2 regions of the Paenibacillus sp. GQ49 genome follow, and region 1 is predicted to be linked to the other one. Evidence: riboswitches for the same ligand, from Rfam matches in the RefSeq annotation. Region 1 holds a riboswitch; the other holds the start of a gene.
The links. A riboswitch is a leader RNA that binds a small molecule or an ion and turns the genes downstream of it on or off. The one in region 1 is predicted to bind FMN.
Positions count from the first base shown of each region.

Region 2: another riboswitch for FMN. It lies ahead of AC6CIF_RS16780 (DMT family transporter); the one in region 1 lies ahead of ribD (bifunctional diaminohydroxyphosphoribosylaminopyrimidine deaminase/5-amino-6-(5-phosphoribosylamino)uracil reductase RibD).

Region 1 is NZ_JCAXEL010000002.1:41,858-56,712, forward strand. Features, by position in the region: gene scpB (SMC-Scp complex subunit ScpB) at 339-995, opposite strand; gene AC6CIF_RS04745 (segregation and condensation protein A) at 964-1,764, opposite strand; gene ribH (6,7-dimethyl-8-ribityllumazine synthase) at 1,869-2,336, opposite strand; gene AC6CIF_RS04755 (bifunctional 3,4-dihydroxy-2-butanone-4-phosphate synthase/GTP cyclohydrolase II) at 2,439-3,671, opposite strand; gene ribE (riboflavin synthase) at 3,704-4,372, opposite strand; gene ribD (bifunctional diaminohydroxyphosphoribosylaminopyrimidine deaminase/5-amino-6-(5-phosphoribosylamino)uracil reductase RibD) at 4,434-5,537, opposite strand; FMN riboswitch at 5,861-6,029, opposite strand; gene AC6CIF_RS04770 (hypothetical protein) at 6,199-7,506, opposite strand; gene AC6CIF_RS04775 (peptidylprolyl isomerase) at 7,618-8,049, opposite strand; gene lysA (diaminopimelate decarboxylase) at 8,257-9,588, opposite strand; gene AC6CIF_RS04785 (spore germination protein) at 9,692-11,359, opposite strand; gene AC6CIF_RS04790 (stage V sporulation protein AB) at 11,384-11,812, opposite strand; gene AC6CIF_RS04795 (stage V sporulation protein AA) at 11,793-12,449, opposite strand; gene AC6CIF_RS04800 (helix-turn-helix transcriptional regulator) at 12,949-13,860, opposite strand; gene AC6CIF_RS04805 (DMT family transporter) at 13,969-14,855, shown strand, end outside.
Region 2 is NZ_JCAXEL010000009.1:3,729-18,583, reverse strand. Features, by position in the region: gene AC6CIF_RS16835 (AMP-dependent synthetase and ligase) at 1-149, opposite strand, end outside; gene AC6CIF_RS16830 (amino acid permease) at 326-1,774, shown strand; gene AC6CIF_RS16825 (LysE family transporter) at 1,767-2,399, opposite strand; gene AC6CIF_RS16820 (spore germination protein) at 2,527-4,131, shown strand; gene AC6CIF_RS16815 (Ger(x)C family spore germination protein) at 4,144-5,352, shown strand; gene AC6CIF_RS16810 (GerAB/ArcD/ProY family transporter) at 5,374-6,480, shown strand; gene AC6CIF_RS16805 (spore coat protein) at 6,559-6,870, opposite strand; gene AC6CIF_RS16800 (spore coat protein) at 6,884-7,078, opposite strand; gene AC6CIF_RS16795 (manganese catalase) at 7,110-7,949, opposite strand; gene AC6CIF_RS16790 (DUF3231 family protein) at 8,125-8,637, opposite strand; gene AC6CIF_RS16785 (amidase) at 8,839-10,335, opposite strand; gene AC6CIF_RS16780 (DMT family transporter) at 10,655-11,635, opposite strand; FMN riboswitch at 11,780-11,933, opposite strand; gene AC6CIF_RS16775 (DinB family protein) at 12,018-12,518, opposite strand; gene AC6CIF_RS16770 (CGNR zinc finger domain-containing protein) at 12,662-13,213, shown strand; gene AC6CIF_RS16765 (amidohydrolase family protein) at 13,334-14,704, shown strand.

The DNA.
Region 1 (14,855 bases):
ATGGCACTTTGAATAGGAAAAAATTCACGCCTGACCTAAAAATCCCATTTCATATTTGTTTGGAACCGGTCCGTAACCTTTTATTTACACAAATTGGACTAAAGATTAGTTACACTGGTCACTCCGATGACAGAATAACCTTCCGATCGCTGTTATCCCCAGATTTTTTTGATTCCCTTCTCTAAAGGGTAAATCAGGGGATAAAGGCGAACACTCCGTTTCTTCAGATTATTTCTGTCCTCTCCGTTATGTGTAAAATCTTTAGTTCAATTTATCTAAAAATAATGCGCAAAAAAACCGACTCCACTGATGGGTGTCGGTTAGTATGAGCTTGCAAATTAGAGTGAAGAATCCGTACTATCATCTTCGCTGTCGATATGACTTAGATCATCCGCCAGATCAGCACTTTCCGGTTCCAGTTGTTGCAAATCCAGTTTGTTGAATAACAGTTGTGTCTCTTCCTCCAGGTTCTCCGAATCTTCGAACAAACCTGGTTCCGGTAGGTCTTTAATTGAAGCCAATCCGAAATAATCCAGGAATGACTTGGTCGTTCCGTACAGAATTGGTCGTCCGATCGCCTCGGCTCGTCCCACTTCAATAATCAAATCCTTATTCACAAGCGTATGAATGGCCCGCTCCGATTTTACACCGCGAATTTCCTCTATCTCTACCCGTGTAATGGGCTGCCGGTACGCCACAATAGCCAGCGTCTCCAGAGCCGCTTGGGATAAGGACGTTCGTGCCGGAGAGTACGCCAGTTTCTCAAAATATACAGCATGCTCAGGCAAGGTGCCCAACTGAACTACACCCGCGATCTTGAGAATCTGTACACCTCGTCCCTGCTGTGAAAATTCATGAATCATCTCCTCAATCGCGTCCGTTACAAGCTCCACTCGCTGGTCGACGATCTCGGCGATTTGTTTGATACTCAGACCTTCTTCTCCGGACAAAAACAGCAGGCCTTCAATAATCGATTTCAATTTCGGAAAATCCATGATTCTTTGTTTCCCCTCTCCACTCCATAACGATATCCTCAAACATCCGTTCCTGATAACAGACAATCTGCTTCATCTTCATCAGTTCCAGCACCGCCAGAAAAGTGACAACAATCTCATGGCGATAGATATGCTCATCCATCAACTTGGAGAATAACAGTCTGCCTCCCGGCCCCATACTTTCCAAAGCGCCGATGACATCCCGTATCCGGTCCTTAACCGAAATCTCATCCCGTTTGATTCGGGTTACGGTTGTACGCTTCTCAGCCTTGCGTAGCGCCTTCTGGAATGCTGCAATCAGGTCAGAGGTGTGTAAACCCTCAACCGGGTTCGATTGGGCTTCTACGGGCATATAGGGGCGCAGATCCTCGGGCTCTTTGGAAAATATAAGGCTGCGTTCCCACTCCCGTTCATGAAGATGACGCGCAATTCCCTTGTACTTGCGATATTCTATCAGACGTGCAATCAGCTCTGCACGTGGATCATAATCTTCTTCTTCCATATAATCATAATCCTCGAAATCCTCAATGACCGGTGGTTTGGGCAGTAAAAGTTTGCTCTTGATCGACAGCAATGTTGCTGCCATGACCAGAAATTCACTCGTAATATCCAGTTCCAGTTCCTGCATCGAATGCAGGTACGCCATGTATTGATCGGTAATATCGCTGATGGGAATATCCTGGATATGAATTTCAGCCTTATCAATCAAATGAAGCAGCAGATCCAAAGGCCCTTCAAAAGTCTCCAGTTTGTATGTAACTACCGTCACTAGACGAATCCTCCCGCCAGAAAAATACAAAACCCTGCTAAGCCGTCCGAATCCGGTTTCCCGTGTTCGTCTGCGCAAAGCAGGGCACTACTATTAAATAAGCACTATTTTAGCTGTTTCGTCAAGTTTGCCATCTCAATTGCCGCCGTAGCCGCATCCCAACCTTTGTTACCCGCCTTGGTTCCGGCACGTTCAATCGCTTGTTCAATATTTTCTGTTGTAACCAGTCCAAAGATTGTAGGCACGCCAGTTTTCAGGTTAATTGCCGCTACCCCTTTAGCCATCTCGTTGCACACATAATCGTAATGCGTAGTGGACCCACGAATGACAGTTCCCAAGGTAATTACTGCATCATACTTGCCGCTCTCCGCCATTTTCTGCGCTATTAAAGGGATTTCGAACGCACCTGGAACCCAGGCTACATCCACTTCCTCATCCTTCACGCCGTGACGTTTGAATGCATCGAGCGCTGCACTAAGCAATTTGCTCGTGATGAATTCGTTGAAACGTCCAACAACAACTCCATATCTTAATCCTTCTGATACTAAATGTCCTTCAAAAAATTGTGCCATTTATGTCATCTCCCTAACGGTATAATGTAATGTAAGTAACGGAAATCCCTAATTAATCTCTTCCATAAATTACATGGTGAACGTTATTCATCTAAAATATATTTACTCTTCGTTCTGCTCGATATCATCAAACTTGAGCATATGTCCCAGCTTAGCTTGCTTGGTATGAAGATACACCGTATTGTCCTCGTTCTCCTCCATCTGGATCGCGACACGCTCTACAACTTCAAGTCCATATCCTTCAAGGCCTTTAATTTTACGAGGGTTGTTAGTTAACAGTCTGATCTGACGAACTCCAAGGTCTTTCAGAATTTGAGCGCCAATTCCGTAATCACGCAAGTCGGCAGCAAAACCCAAACTTAGATTTGCATCAACAGTATCCATACCTTCCTCTTGCAGCTTATAGGCTTTGAGCTTGTTGATCAGGCCAATACCCCGACCTTCCTGTCTCATATATAACAGTACGCCATTGCCTTCCTCGTGAATCTGTTTGAGTGCAGCATCAAACTGCGGACCACAGTCACAACGATGCGAATGGAATACATCACCTGTCAAACATTCAGAGTGCACACGTACAAGCACAGGTTTCGAACCATCAATTTCTCCTTTGACCAAAGCCACATGTTCCTTATTGTCCACAGCATTTGTATAAGCCACCGCTTGAAACTCACCAAAGTCCGTTGGCATGCGTACAGCCACTTCACGTTGAACCAGCTGCTCTTTTTCGTTACGATAACGAATCATGTCCTGAATACTGATCAGCTTCAGATCATGTTTACGGGCAATCTCCTGCAGATCCGGAAGTCTGGCCATCGTGCCATCTTCCTTAATCACTTCACAGATAACGCCAGCAGGGTAGGAACCACACATGATAGCGAGATCTACTGCAGCTTCCGTATGTCCGGCACGCCGAAGTACACCGCCGTCTTTTGCAATCAACGGGAACATGTGACCAGGCTTACGGAAGTCCCCGGCTTTCGCCTCAGGATCGATCAGACCTTTCACGGTAATAGAGCGTTCATGTGCCGAGATACCTGTTGTCGTATCTTTGTGATCCACAGAGACGGTGAAGGCTGTTCCATGGAAATCCGTATTTTGTTGAACCATCGGTTTCAGGTTAAGTTCGTCCGCACGTTGTTGTGTAATCGGAACACAGACCAGACCTCTACCTTCAGTAATCATGAAATTAATGACTTCAGGTGTGGCCTTTTCGGCCAAAGCGATAAAATCGCCTTCATTCTCCCGATCTTCATCATCCACAACAATGACGGGTTTACCCCGCATGAGATCATATATGGCTTCTTCTATTGTGTCCAGAATGGATTGTTCTGACATTGCTCCACCTCCAGTTAATTTCTGTTCTCTATTTATGCAAATCCGTGATTGGCGAGAAAATCTTCACTGATACTGCGCGGCTTGCCAGCACCCGTCTCCCGATGTCCTCTCCCATACTGGAGCAGATGATCCACATATTTGCCCAAAATATCGCATTCGATATTAATGGTATCCCCTGTCTTTTTCACATTTAGTACAGTTTCACCAATGGTATGCGGGATAATGGAAACCGTGAATGCCGTATCCGACGTATGGACAACGGTCAAACTAATGCCATCCAGTGTAACCGATCCTTTGGGGATCAGATATTTGAACAACTGGTGATCATCAGGCTTGATCTCAAACACAATTGCATTCTGATCACGTGTTATACTGCCAATCACTCCAGTACCATCTACATGACCCTGTACGATATGTCCGCCAAAACGACCGCCTGATTGCATGGCCCGCTCCAGATTAACTTTACTGCCAGATTGCAGCTGACTGAGATTGGTATGGCGATAGGTTTCAGGCATTACATCGGCGGTAAAACCTCCACCTTCGAGTGTTGTCGCAGTTAAGCACACGCCGTTCACTGCTACACTATCACCAATCTTCAGATCGTCCATGATGGCGGAAGCTCCGATATTCAGGACCATCGCTTCGCCTTTCCGACCAATACGCCGGATCTGACCGACTTCTTCCACCAAACCGGTAAACATGCTGCCGCCTCCCTTTTTCAAGTTATAAAGAACCTAACTGGCTTCTTTTAAATTCATTTATTTATTCAGGCCACACCGGAATACCACCAATGCTGATATTATCTCCAACTTGTTCGATCTCCAATTGATTCAATTGAATCGCCTGATTCATACGTTCCACACCTTCGAAGCGGAAGCTTCCAGGTGTATCATAACCGCCTACAATCTTCGGAGCGATAAACATCAGCAGTCGATCGACCAACCTTGCCTCCAGCATGGCTCCATTCAAGGTACCTCCACCTTCAAGCAAAATTGAACCAATGTCACGCTCACCCAACTTGCTAAGTCCGTTTAACAGATCCACACGTGGTCCAGGACCACAGCGTATAATTTCGACGCCGTAGGCTTCCAAACGTTCAGCAGCTTCAGGACTGGCTTCGTCTGTTGTCAGCACCCATGTCGGAGCAAGACCATCCTTAACCATTTTGGCACCTACGGGAAGACGTAACTTGGAATCCACCACAATGCGCACCGGACTAATGCCTTCGACTTGCAACCGGGTTGTAAGTTCCGGATTATCGGCAATCACTGTGTCCACGCCAACCATGATTCCCTGGTGACGATGACGAAGGGCATGCACAATCTCACGAGCAGGCTCGTTGGAGATCCACTTGCTGTCTCCGCTGCGAGTAGCAATTTTCCCATCCAAAGTTGTAGCTGTCTTCAACGTCACAAAAGGTAGACCCGTTGTAATAAATTTAATGAATTTTTCATTCATGCGTCTTCCACGCTCACGCAGTACGCCAACTTCAACTTCAATACCTTGTTGACGAAGCATGCTTATGCCTCTGCCGGATACTTGCGGATTTGGATCTTCACAACATACCACAACACGTTTCACCTTTTCATGAATCAGGCGTTCACTACAAGGTGGCGTCTTGCCATAATGACTACAAGGCTCAAGTGTAACGTATACCGTACTTCCTTCTGCATCACTGCCTGCCATGTTAAGTGCATGCACCTCTGCATGACCGGTTCCACGTTTCAGATGGCTCCCCAGGCCTACAATACGACCTTCTTTCACAACTACACATCCAACGACCGGATTGATCCCCGTCTGTCCCTGTGCTCGTTCCGCCATATCCAATGCCAGTGCCATATAAAATTCATCATTGATCATTTCCAAATCCGTTCACCCCGCGGTTTAAAGTCTTGTTTATTAAAAAATCCCCGTCGAACAATCAGTTCGATGGGGATGATGAGAGACAAATGTCAACAGCAGGAGTGAAATGGATACAGCACGCCAACACTTTGCCCAAAACTTCATTTCGGGCAAGTGAAAATAGACACATACCTTAATGAACATCAATTACAGGTAAAGAGCTTTTATAGTGCGGCATATGTATGGAACTGTCCGGCGTAACCGGATCTTCCCTGCACAGTGCAAGACATCACAAATCGTGACTGTGCAGCAATACTCCTGCTGAATGCAAACCTGTTAGGTCTGCACCTCTCCTTCTCCCATCCAGACTATACTGTCGGTTCTGGAATTACACCAGATCAGCCATCTGCCAATGGCAGACAGGTCACGGACTTTGCATCAAGTGCTGGACACATAGGTCCTTACACTTACTGCATCACCGCCGGTAGGGAATTGCACCCTGCCCTGAAGGATTGCTTTCGTTATTACTTGGATGTTAGCACTTTAATGCCAAAAAATCAATTGTTTTTTGTTCCTTTTTGTCACATACTAACTTTTAATAAGCTAAGAAACAACAAAAAACCGCTTCCTCTCAAGGAGGTACGGTTTTTGCTTGGAGGCACATTTTCACATCCATCGTATCATTTTACATATCAGGAAAACACCAGCTCGCCATATGCTTTAATTCTTTGGCATTATGGAATGGAGTGCGGTCAGGTTCTTGCAGGGGCGAAGTCGGAAGCGGGAACTCTCTTGCCACCCTTCTGACCCAACTTGTGGAATCAATCGCAATAGCCGAGCATTTCCAGCGTCCATTCGCTCTTGGTCGAAACGTCCCATGCAAATCTGCTTTTCCCGGCATGTCAGGAAAGACACCATCCAAATATTCAACGATGACGCGCTTGTCTCTGACTTCATGACAATATACTGTCACCCATACACCTTCCCGGACCCGAACAGCATACACATCGCCAGACTGTACCTCCCCGGTACCTGCATCAGGAGATGCCTTTGGCACTTTTCCACGAACACTTCTCTTCTTCTCCAATGCCCCTAAGATTGTGTCCTTTACAGCTGGACTCTCATCAGGCTTATTCGCAAGAGATATATTATTCAGATCAAACTCATGAAATATCTTGTTCAGGTTGTTCTCATTAATTCCGACAGATGAATCCCACCACGCCAGAGGGGCCTGCACTTCAACCCGCACATTGGGGCGTGCGTCACGTTGCATGTAAGAGGTGAATTCCGTAATCATTCCAGGATGCTCCGGCGTATCCAGTATGCCAATCAGAGCTAACGTCTCAAGCAAATCACGGTAGGCATATTCCTTCTGTGTAGGCAAAAGACGTTCCTTCTTGAGCGCTACTGCTGCCTTGCTGTAACGTGTTTTGGGAGGTAATTCGCGCAGCACCGTTAACACCGCACGGAATGTCCAGCGGTCGTACTCATTGGGTATTGGAAGCTCCTGCGCGGCAGCCAGCTCTCGAAGTGCCAACACATATCCATAAGGATCACCGTCCAACGGGGTTCCATTGGTCATCCGCCAATACCATTGCAGCGTTGTGTCGGTTGCTTGATCTACACTTAATCCGCAGATCTTACAAGTGTTCGAAGATGGATATGGCGTATGTTCATGACTTGGCATACTGCTCGCAATAAGCTTGCCCGTAAGCAACGAGCGCCAGATCATGGGTGCTGACCACAAAGAGGATACAAAGGCCTGTGCTGCATCATTGATCGTCCATTGATTCGCAACTTTTTTCAGCTCAGTAATCGTTTCATCATGTTGCGGACGTACAAATCGATTCGGTTTATGCCCGGCTGCTTCAAGCGCTTCTCGATCCTTTACCGATAGACTATCCGGAACGACATGGCGCGATGCCTGCAGTTCTTCATCCCACAACGTGCGCTCACTATAAATTTGTTTTAACAAGCTTAGCTGAGTAACCATATCCAAGGTTTTATTCATCCTTTCTAATCATCGATTTGAAGTATGTAAAAATAAAAAAAGTGCTTCTATAAAAGAAGCACTTCATGTTTGGATCCAGTTAAGGTGAAGGTATTAAGCTTCTACAACTTCAACAGTTTCCATTTTGTCTTTACCTTCTAAAGCGTCCACGAACTCCATACCTTTAGTTACTTTACCAAATACCGTATGTTGTCCATCCAAATGTGGTTGCGGTTGATAGCAGATGTAGAACTGGCTTCCACCTGTGTTACGGCCAGCATGTGCCATAGCAAGTGTTCCGCGCTCATGTTTGTTTGGGTTAATTTCACAGTTGATTGTGTAACCTGGGCCACCTGCACCGGAACCGTTAGGGCATCCGCCTTGAGCTACAAAGCCCGGGATAACGCGGTGGAATGTAAGACCATTGTAGAAACCGGAATTAGCCAGTTTCTCAAAGTTTGCTACTGTGTTTGGAGCTTCTTGATCGAACAGATCGATCAGAACTTCTCCGCCGTTTGCCAATTTAATTTTCGCTTGTTTCGCCATATGTAAATGACTCCTTTCGTATTGACCATCGTTAATGGTACCAAAACGCATGACCCTGGGCCAAGCATTACAGCACTTTTCTTAGTGTACACCGAAAATGTCTGGATCGCAAAAAAAACGGCAACTTTTTTCATGAATTAGCTTAAATACGCAAAAAGCAGACGAAAAAGGAAGGTCCCTTTTCATCTGCTTCAACTTTTAAACGAATCAGCGAGTTACTGGCTGTTTGCCAATGCGCGCTGGTACCAGGTCATTCTGGATGATATCCTGATACGTCTCACGGCGTACCACGACATCTCCTTGACCGTCTTTGACAAATACAACGGCCGGACGACGAATCCGGTTGTAGTTGCTTGCCATGGAGTAGTTATACGCGCCTGTGCAAGCTACAGCGAGCAGGTCGCCACTTTCCACTTTTGGCAGGTCCAGATCCCAGATCAACATATCGCCACTCTCGCAGCATTTACCCGCAACGGATACCGTTTCCTGAGCAGCCTCATTTGCACGGTTGGCAAGCACAGCTTCATACTTGGATTCATACAAAGCAGGACGTGGGTTATCGGTCATACCACCATCCACGGCAACGTATTTACGCACGCCTGGAATGTCTTTGCTTGTTCCAACGGTATACAGCGTTGTTCCCGCTTCACCCACGATGCTGCGGCCTGGCTCAACCCAGATCTCAGGTACGGCATAGCCGATTTGAGCAAAATGATTTTTAACAGCGTCTGTAATAGCCTTCACATATTGCGCAACTTCAAGCGGCGTATCTCCATCGATATAACGGATTCCGAATCCACCACCCAGGTTAACCACTTTGAAAGCAACATTAAGACGCTCATATACACTTGCTGCAAATTCAGCAACACGTTGAACAGCCATCTGGAAGCCTTCAACTTCGAAGATCTGGGAACCGATGTGGGAATGCACACCGAGCAATACCAGGTTAGACTGCTTGGAAGCCAAGTCAATCGCTTCAAATGCTGTACCATTGCCGATATCGAATCCAAATTTCGAATCCGTTTGACCTGTGGAAATATATTCATGCGTATGTGCCTCAACACCAGGCGTCACACGAAGCAAAATGTTTACTTTACGATTTTTGTCCGCTGCTACAGCCTGCAACAGATGCAATTCATTGAAGTTATCAACAACAAAACATCCAATCTCCGCATCAAGAGCCATTTCGATCTCTTCCAGCGTTTTGTTGTTACCGTGGAAGTGAATGCGCTCAGCCGGGAATCCTGCTTGCAGTGCAGTAAACAGTTCACCATCAGATACAACATCCAGGGAAAGTCCTTCTTCTGCTGCAAGGGCACACATCGCCATTACACAGAAAGCTTTACTTGCGTAAGCAACCTGGAAGCCCAGTCCGGAAGCACGGAATGCTTCCATGTACTCTCTGCAACGCTCGCGAACCAATTGCTCGTCCACAACGTACAGGGGAGTTCCAAATTGTTCTTTCAGATCTGTTGCATCAACTCCGCCAATCTCCAGATGTCCTTGCGCATTTATTTTACTTGTACCATGTAAATACATAATCTGCATTCCTCACTTTTTATATACTGGAACAATTGATATTCCAATGATTTTACACCAGTATATCAAATTAGGCAGCGAGATGAATGGATTTTTCGGAAGATCATTTGTGTTTTTTACTTTTTCGCAGTTCCCCGTCCGGATCATCGGACATTTTGGTGTTGTCACGGGTTTTATTAAATGATGGACGTTTTTTATTTTCCAGCAACGGAAGCCGGAATAAAAAATTGCCCAGGGCCTTTGCATTAAACGGTATAAAAGGCCAGAGATACGAAGAATTGTACGACCGGTGAACGGTAAGTGCCAGTATGAGCAATGTACTGCCCACGACCAATCCCGGAACCTTGAATATCGCAACAGCAATTAACAGAACCAACCTGACTAGCCTGTTGGCAAGTCCAAGCTCGTAACTCGGTGTGGCAAACATTCCGATGGCTGCGATAGCCATATACAGTACAACCTCATTGACAAAATATCCTGTTTTCACGGCGATATCCCCGACTAAAATGGCCGCGATTAAGCCCATCGCCGATGCCAGAGGTGTAGGCGTATGAACCGCCGCCATCCGTAATAAATCGACGCCAAGTTCAATCAGGAGAAATTGCAGAATAATCGGCAGCTTTACATTTTCCTGCGGACCAATGAAGTCAAGTCCCATCGGTTTAATCGAAGGATCAATTACCATGAGAAGCCATAACGGTAGCAAAAACAGCGAGATGAGAATCCCTGCAAAACGCACCCATCGTAAATACGTTCCCATCAATGCCGTCTGTCTGTTTTCCTCCGCATGCTCACACAGGTCGAAGAAGGTCGTAGGCAAAATCATCACACTCGGGGAAGTGTCTACAAAAATGACAACTCGTCCTTCCAGTAAATGGGAAGCTGTAACATCTGGTCGCTCGGAATATCGAACGAGCGGGAACGGATTCCATCCCTTGTTGATAATCGCCTCCTCCAGCTGCTTGTCTGCGGCAGGAATACCGTCGATATCTACTCGCTGAATTTTTTCCCGGACCGAATCCACCTGCACTTTATCCACAATATCGTCAATGTACACCACACAGACATCGGTTTGTGTTCTCCGCCCCACCTGCATGATCTCAAACTTCAGTCCAGGGTCGCGTATTCTGCGACGCACTAAGGTCACGTTGGTCAAGAGCGTTTCGGTAAAACCGTCTCTGGAACCTCGGACTACCCTTTCCAATGAAGGTTCTTCGGGTGAACGTACCGGATAACTCCGGGTATCCATAATTAAGACCGAGCGGTCCCCTTCAACGAACATTGCGCTCATCCCGGTAAGAACCTTGTTGATGACCGCACTCATCTTCTCGACTTTTTCCACCTGAATATGGGGAATGTAACATTCAAAATAGGATTTGAGAGCATGTCCAGATACTTGATCAGGCGTGAGATAGGTCAGTCTTTTCAATACTTCAAGCAAAATCTCATCCTTGGCGAAGCCTGTGATCATCAGCAATCCAACGTGCTTGCCCCCCAGGATCATTTCCCTCATATTAACGTCGAACGATTCTCCAAGCCCCAGTACCTGTTGCAGCGTATATTTGTTCTCACTCATGCGTGGGGAGATATCATCGTTTTCCTGCCAATATTGTACGGATTCCTCAATGCTGTCGGACATCTCATTTTGTTTTTTCTTATTGTACGCTTTCTCCTCTTCTTCCTTCTGAATCTCATAAGCAGACTTGTGTAACATCTCTTCTGTTATACCTTCACTATTTTCCTGGCCTGTGTGCTCCGTTCGTTCATCCATCTTCCATCCTCCTATGGCCACGAGTTACCGCTGATATATAAAAAAATCAAACAGGGAACCTGTCATTTTGCCCAAAATCATGGCGAGCAGTAATCCAAACAAATAAGGTTTCATGCCCAATCGTTTGGCTAGTACGGGCAGTACATTGAGTACCTCAGTGAGCGCCGCGGCCAGCAGTCCGATGAACACGCCACAGAACATACCAACAATCGGGCTGAGCAGCAGCACCCCATGCATTTTCCAGTGCCAGAAGTCTGCTACCGTCCCAAGCAGTGAACCACCTATTAGCGCCCCTTCGTACCAGTGAGTCTTGTCATACGATTGCGTAAGTTGAGCCAACCTTGGGATCATATCGAGCACCAGAATGAGCGCAATTACGCCGCTCCCTACGGCAATTCCCCCTGCAATACCCAATACAATGCTGATTGCTCCATTAAGAACGCTCATCCGCATTCATCTCCCTGCGTTCCTGCTCGTGCATCCGTTCGCTCTCTTCAATCACCACATATTTATCTACATTTTGCTGGTATAGGAACATCTCCACTTCTAGCGGGGTAGGTTCCTCATTCCACTTTTTCTTGAACAAATGATTAAAAAATACGGCCATTCCGAATCCAATGCCAATGGAATATGCCACTTGGAACAGATAGGGATGTTCGTCCCGATGCCCAGTAAGCATCTCCACAATTCGAATCTGTACTTCCTGCATGTTCACATCGGCATGAAAATTCATGATGGTTAAGGCTGATCCAAAGAACAGCAGCAGCCAAACCAGAATGAACAGGGACTTGGAAGGTTGACCATTTCCCGCAATGACTTCAACCAACGTATGACCTGATCCCATCAGTTCCACAGTTACCTCCGGCAAGATGTGCCGAATTCGGGGAATAATCTGCAATATATCAATGAGGATCAGATTGCCATCCTCCGGTCCAGGGCGCAGCAGTTCAAGCTCCAGTAGCCTGCCCTCCTGGTCTTCAGAAGAGGTCAGTACATGTGCAATGTCTCCAAGCTTGACTGCTCTGCCCCTCTGGATGCGAATACGGCTGCGCAGACGAATATAGACCATTGGAGTGGGTGTCTGGGACATCCATAGCACTCCTTTACTGCGTAATTTAGGTTAGTATTTGAAGAATGTGCAAATTTATTACAAACGGGTTGGAAAAAAGGTGGAAGGGTGAGTTGGCGCTGCGGGATGGATCGGTCATTGGTCGCTGTTATCCCCGGATTTCTTGAACTCTCCTTTTCAAGGAGGAAATCCGGTGCTAAAGGCGAACGCTTCGCTCCTTTTGACCGATTCCATCCCTCCGCTACCTACGTCCTCCCGTTTCCAAACGATTGAAATAAATATGCTGGGGAGTAGGCAGGAAGGGAATTGAAAGATGAGTTTTTTAGGGTTATTTTGCTCAAAATTCAATGACTTTGAAGTTGTCTTCTGGGACCGTCTTAGACTATAGTTGTGTAGAAATTTGGAGATCAGCCTTTTATACACTCTCCTTTTGAGCGATTTGAGGCTTAACTGAGTGGGAAGCATTATTTTACATATCAAAATTTTTGATATTGGTAGATAGTCACGGATCATGTAACAATTACTCAACAATTATGTTCTTTTCTCTTTTGTTCAATTCAGCTCTAAATCGTAATGGGGTTGAATTCATTGTTTTGCGGAATTGGTTAATGTAATAACTCGTGCTGTTAAAACCGACCTCATAGGCAATTTCGGTGATGCTACGCTTGGAGAGTTGCAATAGTTCAATGCTTCTTTGGATGCGGTACTCTATCACATATTGCATGGGTGTGGTTTTCAGGATTTGCTTGAAATAACGGCACGTCTCCGACCGACTTAACTGTCCAGCCTTTGCAATATCTTCAAGCTTAATTGGATCGGCATAATTGAGATTAATCCATTGCAACATATCTTTCATTCGGTTGTTTCTGCTCATCTCTGATGGATCATGTTCAAGAGAATATCCGTTCATAATCAGCAGTTTCCACATATTAAGCACCGCCGAAGCAATATTCACTTCGTAAAAAGGAACTTGGTGCACTAGCTCCTTTCTAATCCGTGCAACAGCATCCAAGATCTGTTCTCCCCAAGCGTTAGCTCTTTCGATATACAAAAAAGGCAAATTAGTTGCTGTTACATATGGATGTGCGTACTTTATATACAAATCCGAAGGCATGATAACATGTGGGGACAAATTCAGACATAAATAAATGCAGTTCTCGCTCACCCCGTGATCTTCGGCCATATGCATTATTCCACTGTTGATAAAAACCCCGTCACCTTTGGACAAAATCATCTTTTGATCGTTGATATGGAACAACGCCGTACCCTGAAGAACGGCAACAAACTGCAATTCATCATGCCAGTGGAGAGGAATATGTCCGTGAACATTTTGAACAATGGTTGTCTCATAACAGGCTATAGATAAGGTATCGGTACGGTGTTGCGTCATTTCTTTCAAATGTTGATCAATGATAAATTCGATCTTCTGCATGGCCCTCATCTCAATATAGTTATATTTTTAAGTGTAATATTGATATAAATGTACCGCATTTCTCCTTAATATAACACTATTCTTATATTTAAGGTGAGGCGAACAAGAATGACAACTTCTGCAAAATCCAAAATTTCAGGCATCGTACTCGTTCTGACGGGAGCCATCTGCTGGGGCATTGGGGGTACGGTATCTCAAAAACTGTTTCAACTGGATGGAATTGAGGTCAATTGGTATGTCACTGTAAGATTGTTGATTGCTGGGTTACTATTACTGGTTATTCAATCGTTTACTAATGGGCGATTTCAGATTTTTGATGTGTGGAGAAATAAAAAAACGGCTGGACAGTTGATCATTTTCGGATTGGTGGGCATGCTTGCCGTCCAGTATACGTACATGGCATCCATTAAACACGGCAATTCAGCGGTGGCTACACTCCTGCAGTACCTGTCCCCTGTCATGATCATGATTTACATCGCACTCCGGAAGCAGTCTGTCCTCACACGCAATGACCTTGCATGCGCCGTTCTGGCTCTCGGTGGGTGTTTTCTCCTGCTGACGAATGGCTCACTTACGCGGTTATCTGTCTCCTCGCTCGCAGTGATATGGGGGCTGTTATCCGGGGTTTCAGCTGCATTTTATACGCTGTATGCCGTGCAACTGATTAAAAAGTTCGATTCACTTGTTGTGGTCGGCTGGGCAATGATCATCGGTGGTCTGGGAATGAGTTTTATTCACCCGCCCTGGAAAATGAATTTTGCTAACATCACGCTCGAAACCTACGGATATTTGATATTTACGATCCTTTTTGGAACCATGATTGCTTTTTGGTTTTATATTGCGAGTCTCAAAAGTCTTACACCCAAGGAAACTAGCCTGCTCGGGAGCGCGGAGCCCCTTGCTGCTGTTGGAACAACCGTCATATGGCTCCATGAACCCTTTGGCTTCTATCAATGGATTGGTATGGCATGTATTCTTGGCATGATGCTGGTCAT
Region 2 (14,855 bases), on a different contig from region 1:
TGCTCGCGTTGTGCCAATTGCTCCAGTTGTTGAGCGTTGCTTTGTTCTTGTCTAAGTAGTTGTTGATATTGCATCGAAGCCTGTTGTGTTTGTTGTGTAAGTTGTTGAGCCAACTGCGTAATTTGCTGCGATTGAGAGAACTGATTCATGTGTAAAACCCTCCTGTGTGTTTTGATGTACCTGTGTATTATGTAATACGGTTCTGAGAAATATTCAATCTATCCTGTTCCATTCAAATAAGGATTAATATAAGAGAACATGATTCGCTGTCGATTGGGAAGGCTACCTTTAGTGACCTAAAATGATACAGAAAAGGAATGACAACATGAGTAAAGCATCAACTAACGCTACAGAAGAAAAGAAACTGAAATGGTGGCAATTAAGTCTGCTAGGTGTGGCAGGAACAATTGGTACAGGGTATTTTCTGGGTTCCAGCCTTGCGATCTCGATTGGTGGTCCAGCTGTGCTGCTGGCCTATATCTTGGCGGCCTTGGGTACATATGTAGTTTTTGATGCGCTCGCAAGAATGACAGCGGACCATCCGGAACAAGGATCTTTTCGTTCATATGCCAAGAAAGCCTTTGGAGGTTGGGCAGGCTTTGCGAGTGGATGGTTCTATTGGTTTTCGGAGTTGCTCATTATGGGGAGTCAGCTAACCGCATTGTCCATTTTCTCCAGGTTCTGGTTCCCTTCTGTTCCGCTCTGGATCTTTGCTGCAGGATTCGGAATTGTAGGTCTTTGTATTGTATTCTTCGGTAACAAGGGATTTGACCGGGTTGAAAATGTACTGGCTATCATTAAAATTGCAGCGATCATCATGTTCTTGGTGCTTGCCATCGCCCTTCTCGCAGGGTGGATTGGGGGAACCAAGTATGAACACAAAGTACCGCTGGATATGGCAGCGATTTTTCCAAAGGGTGGCATCGGATTGTGGTCTGCGTTTCTTTTTGCGTTCTATGCTTATGGAGGTATTGAAGTTCTTGGCATTATGTCATATCGGCTTCAAAAACCGGAGGATGCCCCAAAGGCAGGAAAAGTCATGCTTATTGCGCTATCCACCGTATATGTTGTATCCATTGGACTCGCGTTAATTATGGTTCCTTTGAATGCATTCAATCCCAAGGAGAGTCCATTTGTACTGGCACTCAGTAGTGATCACCTTGCTTTTGTCCCACATTTGTTCAACGGGGTGCTCATTGTAGCCGGATTTTCAACGATGACAGCTTCGCTCTATGCGGTGACGTCTATGATTATTACCCTCGCTCAGGAGGGAGATGCCCCGCAGTTATTTTCTCGAAAGTGGAAAACGAAGTATCCGTTATTTGCCTTGTCCCTCATTGGTTGTGGGTTAGTTGGTACGATCATCATGTCTCTCTTACTCCCAGGTAAAGTATATGAATACATCACAACTGCAGCTGGACTGATGCTTCTGTACAACTGGTCGTTTATTTTGTTATCCTCCGGTAAATTGTTGAAATCAGGCAAGTTCGATGTGATCAAACGCTGGATTGGCTTATTGTTGATCACTGCTGCAGTCACTGGAACACTTTTTCACGCACTCAGCAGACCGGGGTTCTATATTAGCTTATTGCTTGTCTCTCTCATTGCCATTAGTGACGTTATTGTACAACGGATTCGCAAGAAGAAACCTGCGTCCCAAACATCATCAAACGCTGAGAAAGACAAAAGTGAAGAATATGAGCAGCATTCAACGGGTATAAGCAGTTATCACATCACGGGTATTCGGTTACGCAAAAAAAACAAACTCAAATAAAGAAGAGAAATTGAATGGCTTTATATCCGAAGTAACAGCCAAAACCGACTAAAAAAAGTCCGGAAATGAGAGCAATTCCTTTAAGCACAGTAGAAGTGAGGTATTTGCGAAAAAAACTTACGGTAGTCGCCATGAATAGATCCCACAGAAGTACGCCCAAGATGATAGCTCCACTATATATCAACAATTGATCCATAGGGGAGTCATTTACAGCCTTGGCTAGAACAGAGCCATAAATGCCTAGCCAGAACATGATGGAAAGAGGGTTAAACAGAGACATCAGGAATCCTTGAGTAAATGACTTGGCAAGCTCCGAATCATCTCCTCTCATTTGAGAAGGGGCAAGGATTCCTGCATTTTTAATACTTTCCACACCCGTATAGATCAATACAAAACAACCAAACATCCAGAGGAATACCCTTACAAACGGAAGTTCAAGCAGATGTACGATGCCAAAATACACAAACAGCATGTAGATGATATCAGCTGCGATGGCTCCTAGTCCAACACACCAGGCGGGCATGAACCCACCTCGAATACCCTTGTCCAATTGCGCAGCATTGATGGGTCCCATAGGGGCTGAAAGTGATAATCCCAGGATCACATAACCTAACATGATATAAATAAGATGTCCTCCTTTCCATACAGTACAGGATATTCTTCAAGGTGTTTTTGTAGGACTAGATTATCGAGGGCGATGTATACTTTTTGCATGATTAATCCATATTAGTCGGAAATAGGGGGTGATTGATGTGCTGATGCGATGGATAAAGGAGATATTTACTTCACAAAAGCAAGGAGAAACACTACATAAACGAAAACAACATTCGCAAAGTCTGAATATATCGCTTGAAGATAAACTTAACAATATTATCAAGGCATTTGAGTATAGTCCTGATTTTGTAGTTCGGGAGTTCCCTATGTTAGAGGAGAAGGGTACTGCTTTGGCTGTATGTTATATGGAAGGGTTGACAGATTCTACGCTACTGGTTGAACTTATGGACAATATCATTCAATGGATGAATACGAATCCTCTGCCGGGAGATCAACCGAGAGATGTGTTAGTGAAAAGAGTCTTACCCTCCGGTAATATCCGAAATATAGATTCACCGCATCTTATCTATGAAGCTTTATTAACAGGCCACGTCGTTATCCTTGTTGATGGTATAAAAAATGTTCAGGCAGTGCCGATCGCCGGAGGGGCGAGAAGATCTGTGGAGGAGCCTACCTCTCAAACGGTGGTCAGAGGGCCAAAGGAAGGATTCACAGAGGAGATTACGACCAACATTGCCCTTGTTCGACGAAAAATTCGGACTCCTGATTTGAAATTCAAGATGCATACCATTGGAGAATACACCCAGACAGTGGTTGCCTTGGCTTACATCCAGGGTATTGCAAAGCCACAAGTCATTGAAGAGGTTACCAGGCGTTTAAATGCCATCAACACAGATAGTATACTCGAGAGTGGTTACATAGAAGAATTTATTCAGGATGCACCGCTTACGCCTTTTCCGACCATGATCAATACGGAGCGCCCAGATACGGTTGCCGGCAGTCTATTGGATGGTCAAGTAGCCATTATGGTAGATGGTACGCCATTTGCCTTGATTGCACCTGTTACTTTTTTTAACTTCTTTCAAACGCCCGAGGATTATTATCAGCGTTATGATATTTCTACCTTTCTGCGGATTATACGGTTAATCTGTTTCCTCATATCCTTGTTGCTGCCTTCGACATTCATTGCACTAACCACATTTCAGCAGGAGATGATACCTACAACGTTATTGGTCACCCTGGCCGCTCAACGCGAAGGAGTCCCTTTTCCGGCATTACTTGAAGCCCTGCTTATGGAAATTACGTTTGAGGTCATTCGTGAAGCTGGAGTGAGAATGCCGCGAGCCATTGGACCTGCAATTTCTATTGTTGGTGCATTGGTCATCGGGCAAGCTGCGGTAGAGGCGGGATTGGTCTCAGGTGCAATGGTTATTGTGGTTTCCTTCACAGCAATCGCGAATTTTGTTATACCCTATTTCAGTATGGCTACAGCAGTAAGGCTATTGCGTTTTCCCTTTATGGTACTGGCAGGTACGCTGGGATTATACGGCATATTGGCCGGAGCAGTGCCCTTGCTTGCACACTTGGTATCGCTGAAGTCCTTCGGCGTTGACTACCTGATGCCATACAGTCCTTTTTTTAAGTCAAATATGAAGGATCTATGGTTGAGAGTACCCTGGTGGGCTATGAAGACGAGACCCGACGAGAAGTCAAATACGAATAAGACGAGACAAGTCCCACATCAATACCCGGCGGGATCGGATAATATTGTAGATCGTATTAATGACGCTGAGAACGAATAAGGAGCGATTTATATGATTCGTTTGCGGTCCATATTAATCTTACTCATGGTCGGACTGGTCACTGCTGGTTGTGGAAATCGCACAGAATTAAATGATTTGGGCATCACAACAGCTACAGGATTTGATCGGAAAAACGGAAAGTGGATCATAACCTATCAGATTATTGTACCGCCAGCGAGCAGTTCAATCGGGTCGTCGTCTGCTGGATCTCAATCCCCCGTGAACACATTTTCATCAGAAGGCAAAACGATTCGGGAAGCTGTTGCCCAAAGCAGTGTGGAAAATCCCAAAAGATTATATTTTGCACATACCAATATCGTTCTGATTGGTGAAGAAGCGGCAAGATACGGGATTGCAGAGATCATGGATCACTATTATCGAAATATTGGTTCTCGGGAAACTGCCAAACTTATTATTGCAGATGGTCAAGCAAGAGAGTACCTCGAAAAATTGATTCCGCCAGAGAAACAGCCTGGCCGTGCTTTATCCGAGATTTTGGAACGGAATAATGAAAAAGGGTCGTACTATCCCGTGATGAACATACATGAGGTTGGTCTGAAGATCACTTCAGACAGTGGATCGGCAGGAATTCCTGGTGTTACAACAGATACACCGGGCGATAACAAACAGAGTTCAATTGATATCTTTAAGGAGACATCCATACCCGGGAATTTAAGACTTCAAGGATTAAGTGTATTTCTCAAAGACAAAAAGATCGGAGTTCTGAACCAAAAAGAAAGTATGGGTATCGCTTGGCTAACAGACAGGGTGAACTGGACCAACTTGACCTACACAGCTGCAAAGGGGGAGGTGAACTCTTTTCTTGTGCGCAAAGCAAAAGTTAAGGTTGTTCCTGTGAAAAAGGGGCTTCATTATGCTGTTCAGGTAGATGCAAAGGTCGACGCTGAGCTGGATGAGAGCACATCCGGAGAGGATATAGCCAGAACACATACGATTCATGAATTGCAGCGACAGGCGGAACAAGTCATTCAAGCACAGATATTGGACGGATGGAGAGGGAACCAAAGGCTTCATGTCGATATGATGGGAATCGCAAACAAAATACATCAAAGACATCCCAAAGAATGGAAAGTTCTAAAAGACAATTGGTCTAGCGAATTGGCACAGATGGATATTAACATAAACGTAAACGTAACATTGGAACGAGTAGGCCTGCTTCAAGATTCTTTCAGCAAGTTGCTTGGCGAAGAGAAAGACTAACACCAAGGAGAGGTTCAATTTATGAAATTGGCTAGGGAGCTTCGCGTATCCGAATTGGCTGTTTGTCTTTCCTTGTTTGAAGTTGGAAGTACAACCTTGTTTCTTATAGGCGGAGACGCCAAACAGGATGCATGGTTAGCCATGCTTGTTGGGGCTGCTGGTGGCTTGGTGTTACTACTCCTTCATCTCGCTATTCATCATCAGGAACCTGAACTGGATTTGTTTCTATTGTGTCGCCGCTACATGGGAAAAGTACTAGGGACAATCGTAAGCCTTTCATTTGTAGCTTATTTCGCCTATGAGGCTTCACGAAATTTACGTGACATCAGTGAAGTCACTGAATTGACCTTACTGAACAGAACATCCATGTGGATTATCAGCATGATCACCATTATCGTTGTATCCAACACCGTACGATATGGATATCGTGTACTGTTTCTCATGTGTATGATTCTGTTTCCGCTCATGGCGCTGGGTTATGCGTTAATCAGTTTCTTAATTCCAACAACAGGTCTTTTTCACTCCGATCTGGCCCTGCCTGTGATGGAGAATGGGTGGAAGCCGATTTTTCAAGCTGCTTTTCCAGAGATCATATCTTTTCCATTCGGGCAGGTTGTCTTATTTCTGGTCTTTTATCCCTATGCCCGGAAAGGAAGGAATCTTAATAGAGCGGTGATCATCGCCTATAGTCTAACGGCTCTCGCTTTAACATTTATCAATCAACTTATCATTTTTGTCTTGGGTCCTCAGATTGCTGCCTATAGCACACTCCCGCTTTTGGAGACAGTACAGTTAATCGATTTGACTGAAGTGTTTGAACGGATGGATGCCTTGTTCACTTTACTTCTGTTCCTCGGATTGGGTATTAAAATGGCTGCATTTTTCCATGGAGCCGTAATTGGACTCGAAAGAGTAACTGGGATGAACTATAGGAAATGGGTGTTTCCAGTAGGGCTTGTTCTATATGGGTTGTCTTTTTTATCACCGACATTTACAGAACACATTGAGATCGGGCGAGGATACACATTGAATTATACTTCTCCTGTATTTCAGATCTTTTTACCCCTACTACTATTGGTTGTCATTCTCCTGAGAAAGAAAGGTATGCAGAAAAGCGCAAAAAACTAGCTAGAAATATGAAAGTCATATGCTCTCGGAATCAAAAAACGACCCAGTAGTAAACTGAGTCGCTTTAGGCGTTAACCATTAGTTATCATCCAACAATTTTAACGCCATGTCTGATTTTTCCATATCGTGTTCAACTTGCTCTTCTATACTATAGGGATGATACATCTCATTCTTGATCATATAATCTGCGATCTTTTGGTGGGTTTCGATTGCAGTATCCAATTGAGCCTTAAGGACTTTCCGAACGCGAGGGGTTGCAGTTTCGGTAAGGGCTATCGCATAGGTGCGTACCGCCGACTTAGCAGAAAGAAGCATATCGGTAGCAATGGCCATATCATCCATGGGAGCAACGGCTTTAACGAGCATTTCTTTCGTTTTAGTTGTAGTCATAAGAGCAACCTCCTTATTTTAATAGGGATTTTAATTCTTCAATAGCTTTGGAAGAGTTGTCCAAATCATCTTCGATTAAGGATTTTAGTGTGTCGTCTTTTACGAGTTCCAGCATCGTTACGGCTTTGGTGGCACACGAAGTTTTGAGAGTTAGCAGTTCATGTACTTCGAGTTTCTCATGTAATGCAAGTTCCTTAGTTGCCATCATTAAGCACCTCCAAAAAATAGTATTTAACTTTTTATTTATCTGTTGATCTCATATCCAAGTCATGGTGAAGTTCCGTGGCAGGAATGACGGGCTCAGGTATCTGTCCCTTTGGAACAGGATTGGAGATATATACATAGTCTCCGGTACCATCAGGTGCACTTCCTGTAGCCCATAAGCCTTCGGCGGATTCAGTTCCCTCGGAGAGATTCCAGAATTCATAGGCCTGCGGCTGAGATTCTTGCTCGGCTTCAGGAGGGAAAGAGGCTGGAACAACGACTCCATTCTTTTCTTCCAGTTCCTGAATAGCGGCCATCCATTGATACTGGTGATAACGGTCACGTGCTAACATTTTACGGAAAGTAGCCCGCACGCCTTCATCTGTTGTCATATGGTACAGTCTTGCTACCTGAAGGCGACCCTGACTCTCGGCATGCAAATTGGAACGCATGTCTGCAAGCAGGTTTCCGCTTGCCACGATATACGAACCGTTCCACGGAACACCGTTTGAGTTGGTTGGTAAGCCACCCAGACCACTGACGAGCAGATGTTGCGGATTGATACCGCCCATAATTGCAGCTGTCACAGGATCCTCTGCGGCTTGTTGTTGTGCCTGAGGAGTAGCACCATCCAGCAACTGACTGATTAATGAGCAGAGCATCTCGACATGTCCAATTTCTTCGGTGCCAATATCCATGAGCATATCTTTATATTTCTCTTCACCTCGGCAATTGAATCCCTGAAAAAGGTACTGCATCATGACGGTCATTTCGCCAAATTGTCCTCCCAATACTTCTTGAACCTGACGTGCCAGCATGGGATCGGGACGATCTACTTTAACTTCAAATTGCAACTCTTTCTGATGTCGAAACATATGATTCCCTCCAATAAGATGTTTTGATTTTCTGAATGAATTCTAAATTTTATTAACCTGATCATTGAAAAGTAAACAGTAAGATAGCAAAAAGAGAAAGCAGAAGAATGGGGGATTCTCCTGCTTTGTCTCTTCAATTCACTACAACATATTGTTAGAAGTCTTCCAATGAACTCTATTCTGAATCCGGTCTTTTGACTTGAAGCGGTGGGGGAATAAGCCAACCTTTTTCTTTGTTCATTTGAAGAATTCGGAGGCCTAGAGCTGTTTTGGTCGCATGATATTTAGCAAATAGCGCGCCAATATCTTCTCTGATCGATTGCCCAATCGTTTGGCTTGCAGCAACCAGACCCATGGATGTATCGGCTGTTATTTTTGCAGCAATCTCGGGATCTGTGAATCTTGCGCCAGCCGGGATATCCTCAAACTCTACATGTGGTCTTTCTGGCAGTAGTGGTGCAGGGGCAATACCATTTTCAGTCAATAGAGTATCGCATTCTTTAATTTCTAGTTTGGCTTGGTCCAGCAGGTCTTCCAGGATTTTTTTTAAATCTTTATCTCCTGCATGACTCATATAAGCTTGATAGCAAGACACAGTGCCTTTGGCTAATGTGGAACATTGCCATACACTAAAGATTTCACCATAATGCATCGGCTCGTTCTTGGGGTTGCCACTTAGAATACCCATGATTTGATTTCCCTCCAGTAGGTTAATGTATCACCAACTTATGATCACCTATATTCTATAAAATTATGCACTGAACAGGGAATGGAGGATGCAATATATATTAACATCATAATTATTATGTAAACTAAAATATATCCTCTTGTTATTCAAATAGGAAAAACCAGCAGAGCAGGTCTGCTGGTGGGAGTGCAACATATATTTTTAGACGGGAAAAAGTGGGTTACCACTCATCCCGATCCAGAGGTCTGATTGTTCAAGCTGTCCAGCCAGATGTAATAACCAATCTTCGCGTCCTTTGGTTGCCATCACCTGAACACCCATTGGCAAACCTTCTGGTGTCATATGAAGAGGCACACTAATCGCAGGTTGGCCTGTCAGATTCGCAAGCTGGGTGAACGGAGTATAGGTGAGACTCGGCTCAAACATTTCATAGATGAGTTGCTGCTGCTGGGTCTTGTCCAGTTCGCTGATCCGCATGAGGTTACGGATCTGTTCATCATGAGGTGTTAACTCTCCAATTTTGGGCGCAGAAAATGCATTAACGGGTGTCACGTAGAAGTCGTAACGCTCAAACAAAGTGGACATCTGAGCAGCGGCTACATCCCATTCAGCCAGACTATGCACGAATTCCGCAGCGGACACCTTTTTTCCAGCTTCAGCCAGAACCCAGGATTCAATCTCCATATCATCTGAGGTAAGAATTCGGCCCATGGAACGTTCCATGGAAGAGATCATTGCGGCCATTTCTCCACTGTTCATCATATAGTAGTTCTCCATCAACCGGACTCCGTTAACCGGACTCAGCTTTTCTTCAACAAGATGTCCTTGGTCTTCCAACCAGCGAACGAGTTTATATACCGCTTCTTTGGCTTCTATGCTGACGGGTGTACCTACAGGTGAATCTGTTGTGTACGCAATTTTCAGTTTGCGTTGATGGGGGTAGCTCATATCTGCCAAGTAACTGCCTGGGAATAGTGGTGCATGAAACGCAGCTTCAGGCTGAATGACTTGCAAAGTATCGAGCAGGGCGGCACTGTCCCGAACCGAGCGTGAGAGGGCAAAATCAATGGATGCGCCTTGCCATTGACGACCAACTCCGGGGCCTACAGGTGTACGTCCGCGCGTTGGTTTCAAGCCAAACAATCCGCTAAAGGAAGCCGGGATACGAATCGAACCTCCTCCGTCACTGGCTCCGGCAAGAGGAACAATACCCGAAGCTACAGCAGCAGCGGCACCACCACTTGAACCACCTGGAGAGTGGTTGATATTCCACGGATTGCGAGTTGGACCATGAAGACGGGGCTCTGTAATATTTTTCAAACCAAATTCAGGCGTATTGGTATGTCCTATGAAGATAAAGCCTGCATCACGAAGTCGAGTGACAAAATTGGAATTGCGTAATGCACGATGCTCGCTGAACAGGCGTGAGCCTGAAGTCAGAAATTCACCTTCCAAGGATTGGGAAATATCTTTCAGGAGTAGGGGAACACCGGCAAAGGGTTGTTCTCCAGGGCGAACCAAACCGGCTTCCTCACGTGCGCGATTTTCATATGTACGAATAACCGCATTAAGTTGCGGATTCACTTCTTCAAGGCGTGCGTACGCCGCTTCCAGCATTTCAACCGGGGATACTTCCCGGGATCGGATCAGTTCAGCCAAACCTACGGCGTCGTAGGAGGTATATGAGAATGAAGACATCATGATCGTTCCTCTCTGAATATAGTTCATCTGTTATTCCATATGTCATCGTACCACCGGATTAGACAAAAGACAAAACATAGAAGAGACGTAGTGCGATGATATGGATATTCGTTATGAGGTTGGAGGGGAACGAGGGGAGGATTTGCGACATAGAAATAAAGCACAGGGTTTAATAGCTCATATTGCTAATCGAGAAAATGATCGAGTAATATCGAGTAATGGAAATGAAAAAACCACTGCTCATCTAATTTGATGTGCAATGGTTTTATTTTTATATTTGACTATTTGTTTATATTTGAACTTCAGATATATCCACTTACTCTGTACGCAGCTTCGGTGCAGCATCGGCCGCAGTTGATGATCTTTCCTGCTGTCTGGAAATGGCGAAGAGGGCCACCCAGATCAGAATAAAACCAAGCAGCTGCTCCCATGTAATCAGTGTACGGAAAGCAATCCAGTTCACCAACACACCGGCCATCGGGAAGCTAAGTTCTGCGAGTGTTGCAACAGAGGCTTTGGTTGAAGACAGACCTTTGTAATACAACAGAAGACTTAGCAAACCTGGTAACAATGCCTGACCGAGAATGTTGAGGATGACAGCAGTCTGTTCACCCGTTCCGGACGGAAACGTCCATGCCGCACCTTCGTTCCACGTCATAAAGATCAGGAGCGGGAGAGCAACGACAAAGCGAAGGGAGGTGACCGTTTCATAACGCGCCTGCCCCAGCATCAATCTGCCCATAACGGTTGAACCTCCCCATAAGGCAGCAGCCCCAAGGGATAACAAGCTTCCAGCATGAATCCAGTTGTCCCAGTTACCTAATGGCAATGTGAAGCCAAATGTAAGCAGGTACGTTCCTGCTAATGCTATGAAGAACAATCCACCGAAGCGACGAGGCAACGTTTCTTTCAGTAACAGTTTAGCCAGCACGATAGCGAAGAGTGGTTGCATTTTTTGCAATAAAAGTACCGTATTCGGATCGTTATGTGTTAGTGCCATGGTGAACAATACCGTTGCGAGTGCTGATCCTCCCCATGAGATAAAAATCACGGCAATCCAGTGGCGAGCGCGCAGGTTTTTCAGGTCAGACCGGAATTTCCACAGCACGGGAATGGCAATAAGACTAATGATGATATGTTCCACCAGTACAATCTGCGTGGATGTCATCGTATTTAGCAAAATAATGCGGAAGAGTGGGTCGACACCCCATAAGGCGGCGCCAAGAACTACAAGCCAGAATCCGGTATTACTTCGTTCCTTGCGGTAAACAGGTGATGCTGCTGATGTCTTTTCCATATTCAGGACTCCTTCGTCAGAACACGGAATCTTCAGTTGGCAAAATCGACAAAAGCCCCCGTTTTGGTATATACCAAATAAACGGGGGCTCATCCAAGGACATGCGTCAGGAAAGAGGCCTTCCCGTGAACGGCATGTCAATGTGTTGATCTTCTCTCATCCGGACTGTACCGTCGGCCTTGGATTCACACCAAGTCAGTCGCTAAATGTCCTTCGTTAAGAACAAATAGCGAGTCGCGGGCTGGTTCCGAAGAACATCACCGCCGGTTGGGAATTGCACCCTACCCCGAAGATCCTATTCAATTATATAGTATGTTGAACAAGCTGTAACATTAATAAGTTCATCTTATTCCTGTAAGCGCTAGCAGTTCAAGCATTTTTTTTAGAAAACGATTTTCCAGCTTCCTTGCTGTCTGCGAAGGAGCACGATCTGACCTGCGTGATACGCATCATGGAGTACCCAGCGAGCGAGTTCGTGTGCCCATTTATCTTCAGAGTCCATATATCCGGCTTCAAGATCTGATTCTTGTAGTGCAGCCAATTGATCTCGCAACTGTTGGGCTAATCGAGTTGTACCCTGTAGCAGTGTATTCCATCCAGCTGCGTCCGTTGCATCTCCAGAATTCCCAAATGTGTATTCATTGGAGTCTACAGCAGGAAGGGTGGGCTCCTTACCTTGCATGCGACATAATAAGCGATGGTTGTAATAATACATATGGTTAACCAACTGCCAGATGCTTAATCCCCCTGAGGGTGGAATCCAGGCGGCTTGTTCTGCTGTAAGACCCTCCAAGGATTTCGACAAAGGTACAATCCAATTACATTGATCCCAAGTATCATCCTTTTGAATAAGTAACACTTCTAGTGCTGTTGTGTTCGTCATTGCCTTTTCCTCCTTGCGTATAATTGTGATAGGTGATGTAACTAGCTAAAACTGATTAATGAGGTTACACTTAATATAACACATCAAAGATGAGTTGTAACCTTCTTTATCGAATTAGATGGTTACAATAAACGGAGGTATATATGGACAGGTTATGGACCGATTTTGTAAACAGCGATTATCACGACTGGCGTGGGGGAGATCGATCGGAGGATAGGCTTGGGAAGGCGAGCTGGCAGCAAGATTTTCTGGAACGATGGCAACTTCACGCTTCTGTCCCTGCATCTCCAGAAGATGAGTTGTCGATGAGAAACTTCAGGAATGAATTGTTGGCTCTTGGAGCCCGCGTGTCTTCTGGAGCATCATTAACGGATATAGAAAAACAATGGTTGAATGGCGTTATGGAAGCAGGGCATGTGAGAAGAACATTGACTACAATTGATCAGGAACTGAAACTCCAACTGGTAGCTGTAGAAGCACATTGGCATCAGGTTATGGCTGAGGTAGCTGCTGATTTTGCCACGACTTTGGTGGAGGGAGAAGGGCATAGGATTCGGATCTGTGATAATTCGGATTGTCGCTGGATGTTCTATGATGATACCCGAAGCAGAACACAGAAGTACTGTGATGATAAGATGTGTGGAAATCTGATGAAGGTTAGAAGATTTCGGGCGAAACGCAAATCCCAAAATTGATAAATACTAACAATAACTATATAATGTATATATACTAGCGAAAAAATAGTCAGAAGCAGTACAGATTCGTAAGCAGGATGTGATCGTCTTTCAAACCAAAATAGATGGGAGATGTTTCTAGTGCGGACAAGTTATCTGTTGAAAAATGGCTGTGTGTTATCGATGGATGCTAAAATTGGACAGTATAAGAGGGCGGACGTTCTGATTCAGGATTCACTGATCATGGCGATCCAGCCCGACCTGGATATTCCGGATGCGGAGATCATTGATGCTTCATCGATGATTATTATGCCTGGGCTGGTGGACACGCATCGGCATATGTGGGAATCACTTGTCAAAACAGCGGGAACCAACTGGTCGTTACCAGTTTATTTGCAAAATCTCTATTATGGTGCGATGGGAAGCAAGCTCCGCCCACAAGATAGCTATATTGCCAACCTGCTCGGTTCCTTGGAAGCGCTTAACGCAGGAGTGACGACAGTAATGGATTGGAGCATGCCGTATTCCCCTGACCATACGGATGAACTGATTCGTGGACTTCAGGATGCTGGCATTCGGGCGGTATTTGCTCACGGAGTACCTGGTGAGACGGACTACTGGAATCGGGATAGTCAACTCACGTATTCGAATAATGATGTGAGAAGAGTCAAAGAACGTTATTTTTCATCACGGGATCAATTACTTACTTATGGGCTGGCCATTCGTGGTCCGGAGTTCAGTCATTGGGATACAACCGTGAAAGAGATCGAACTAGCACAAGAACTGGATGCGATCTGTTCCATGCATGCCGGATTTGGCAGTTGGGGATCTGTGGATCGCTCGATTAGTCACATGTACGAAGCGGGACTGTTAAGTCCACGGGTGAATATCGTTCATGGTAATACCATGGGCATGGATGAATACAAAATGCTGGCAGATAGCGGCGCTTCCTTGTCGGTCACACCTGAAGTTGAAATGATGATGGGTCATGGTTATCCGGCCACCGGCTATTTTCTTGAAAACGGGGGAACCCCTACACTTGGTGTAGACGTGGTGACGTCCACAGGCGGAGATATGTTCTCGCAGATGAAGTTTGCACTTCAGGCTGAACGATCCAGAGCCAATGAACAACTTCTGCAGCAGGGTGAGATGCCTGGCGAGTTGAACTTGCAGTCCAGTCAAGTACTGAGATTTGCAACTTCGGCTGGTGCCCAAGCATTGGGATTAGAACAGAAGGTCGGAACGCTGACCCCAGGAAAGGAAGCGGATCTGATCATGATTCGTACCACCGATCTGAATATGTTCCCTGTTCATGATCCAATCGGCGCTGTTGTGCAATTTGCCAATCCATCCAATGTGGATACGGTCTTTGTGGCAGGTAGACTCGTGAAGCGAGAGGGTAAACTTTTGAATGTTGATCTGGATGCTATTCGTCATGCGGCGATGCAGAGCAAAGATTATTTGCTAACCCAATACCGGATGTCAGATGCAGAGAGAATTGCGTTCTCGTGAACCTATAGTAAGAAATAAAGGGCCACATAATGATATGTGGCTCTTTTACATGCCGTCATATCGTGGATTTAGACAGGATAAGGGAGGAAGGGACAGCGGAAAAAGACGAAAAGAGCTCTCATTTTCTTAACTTCAGATAACAAGGATTTAG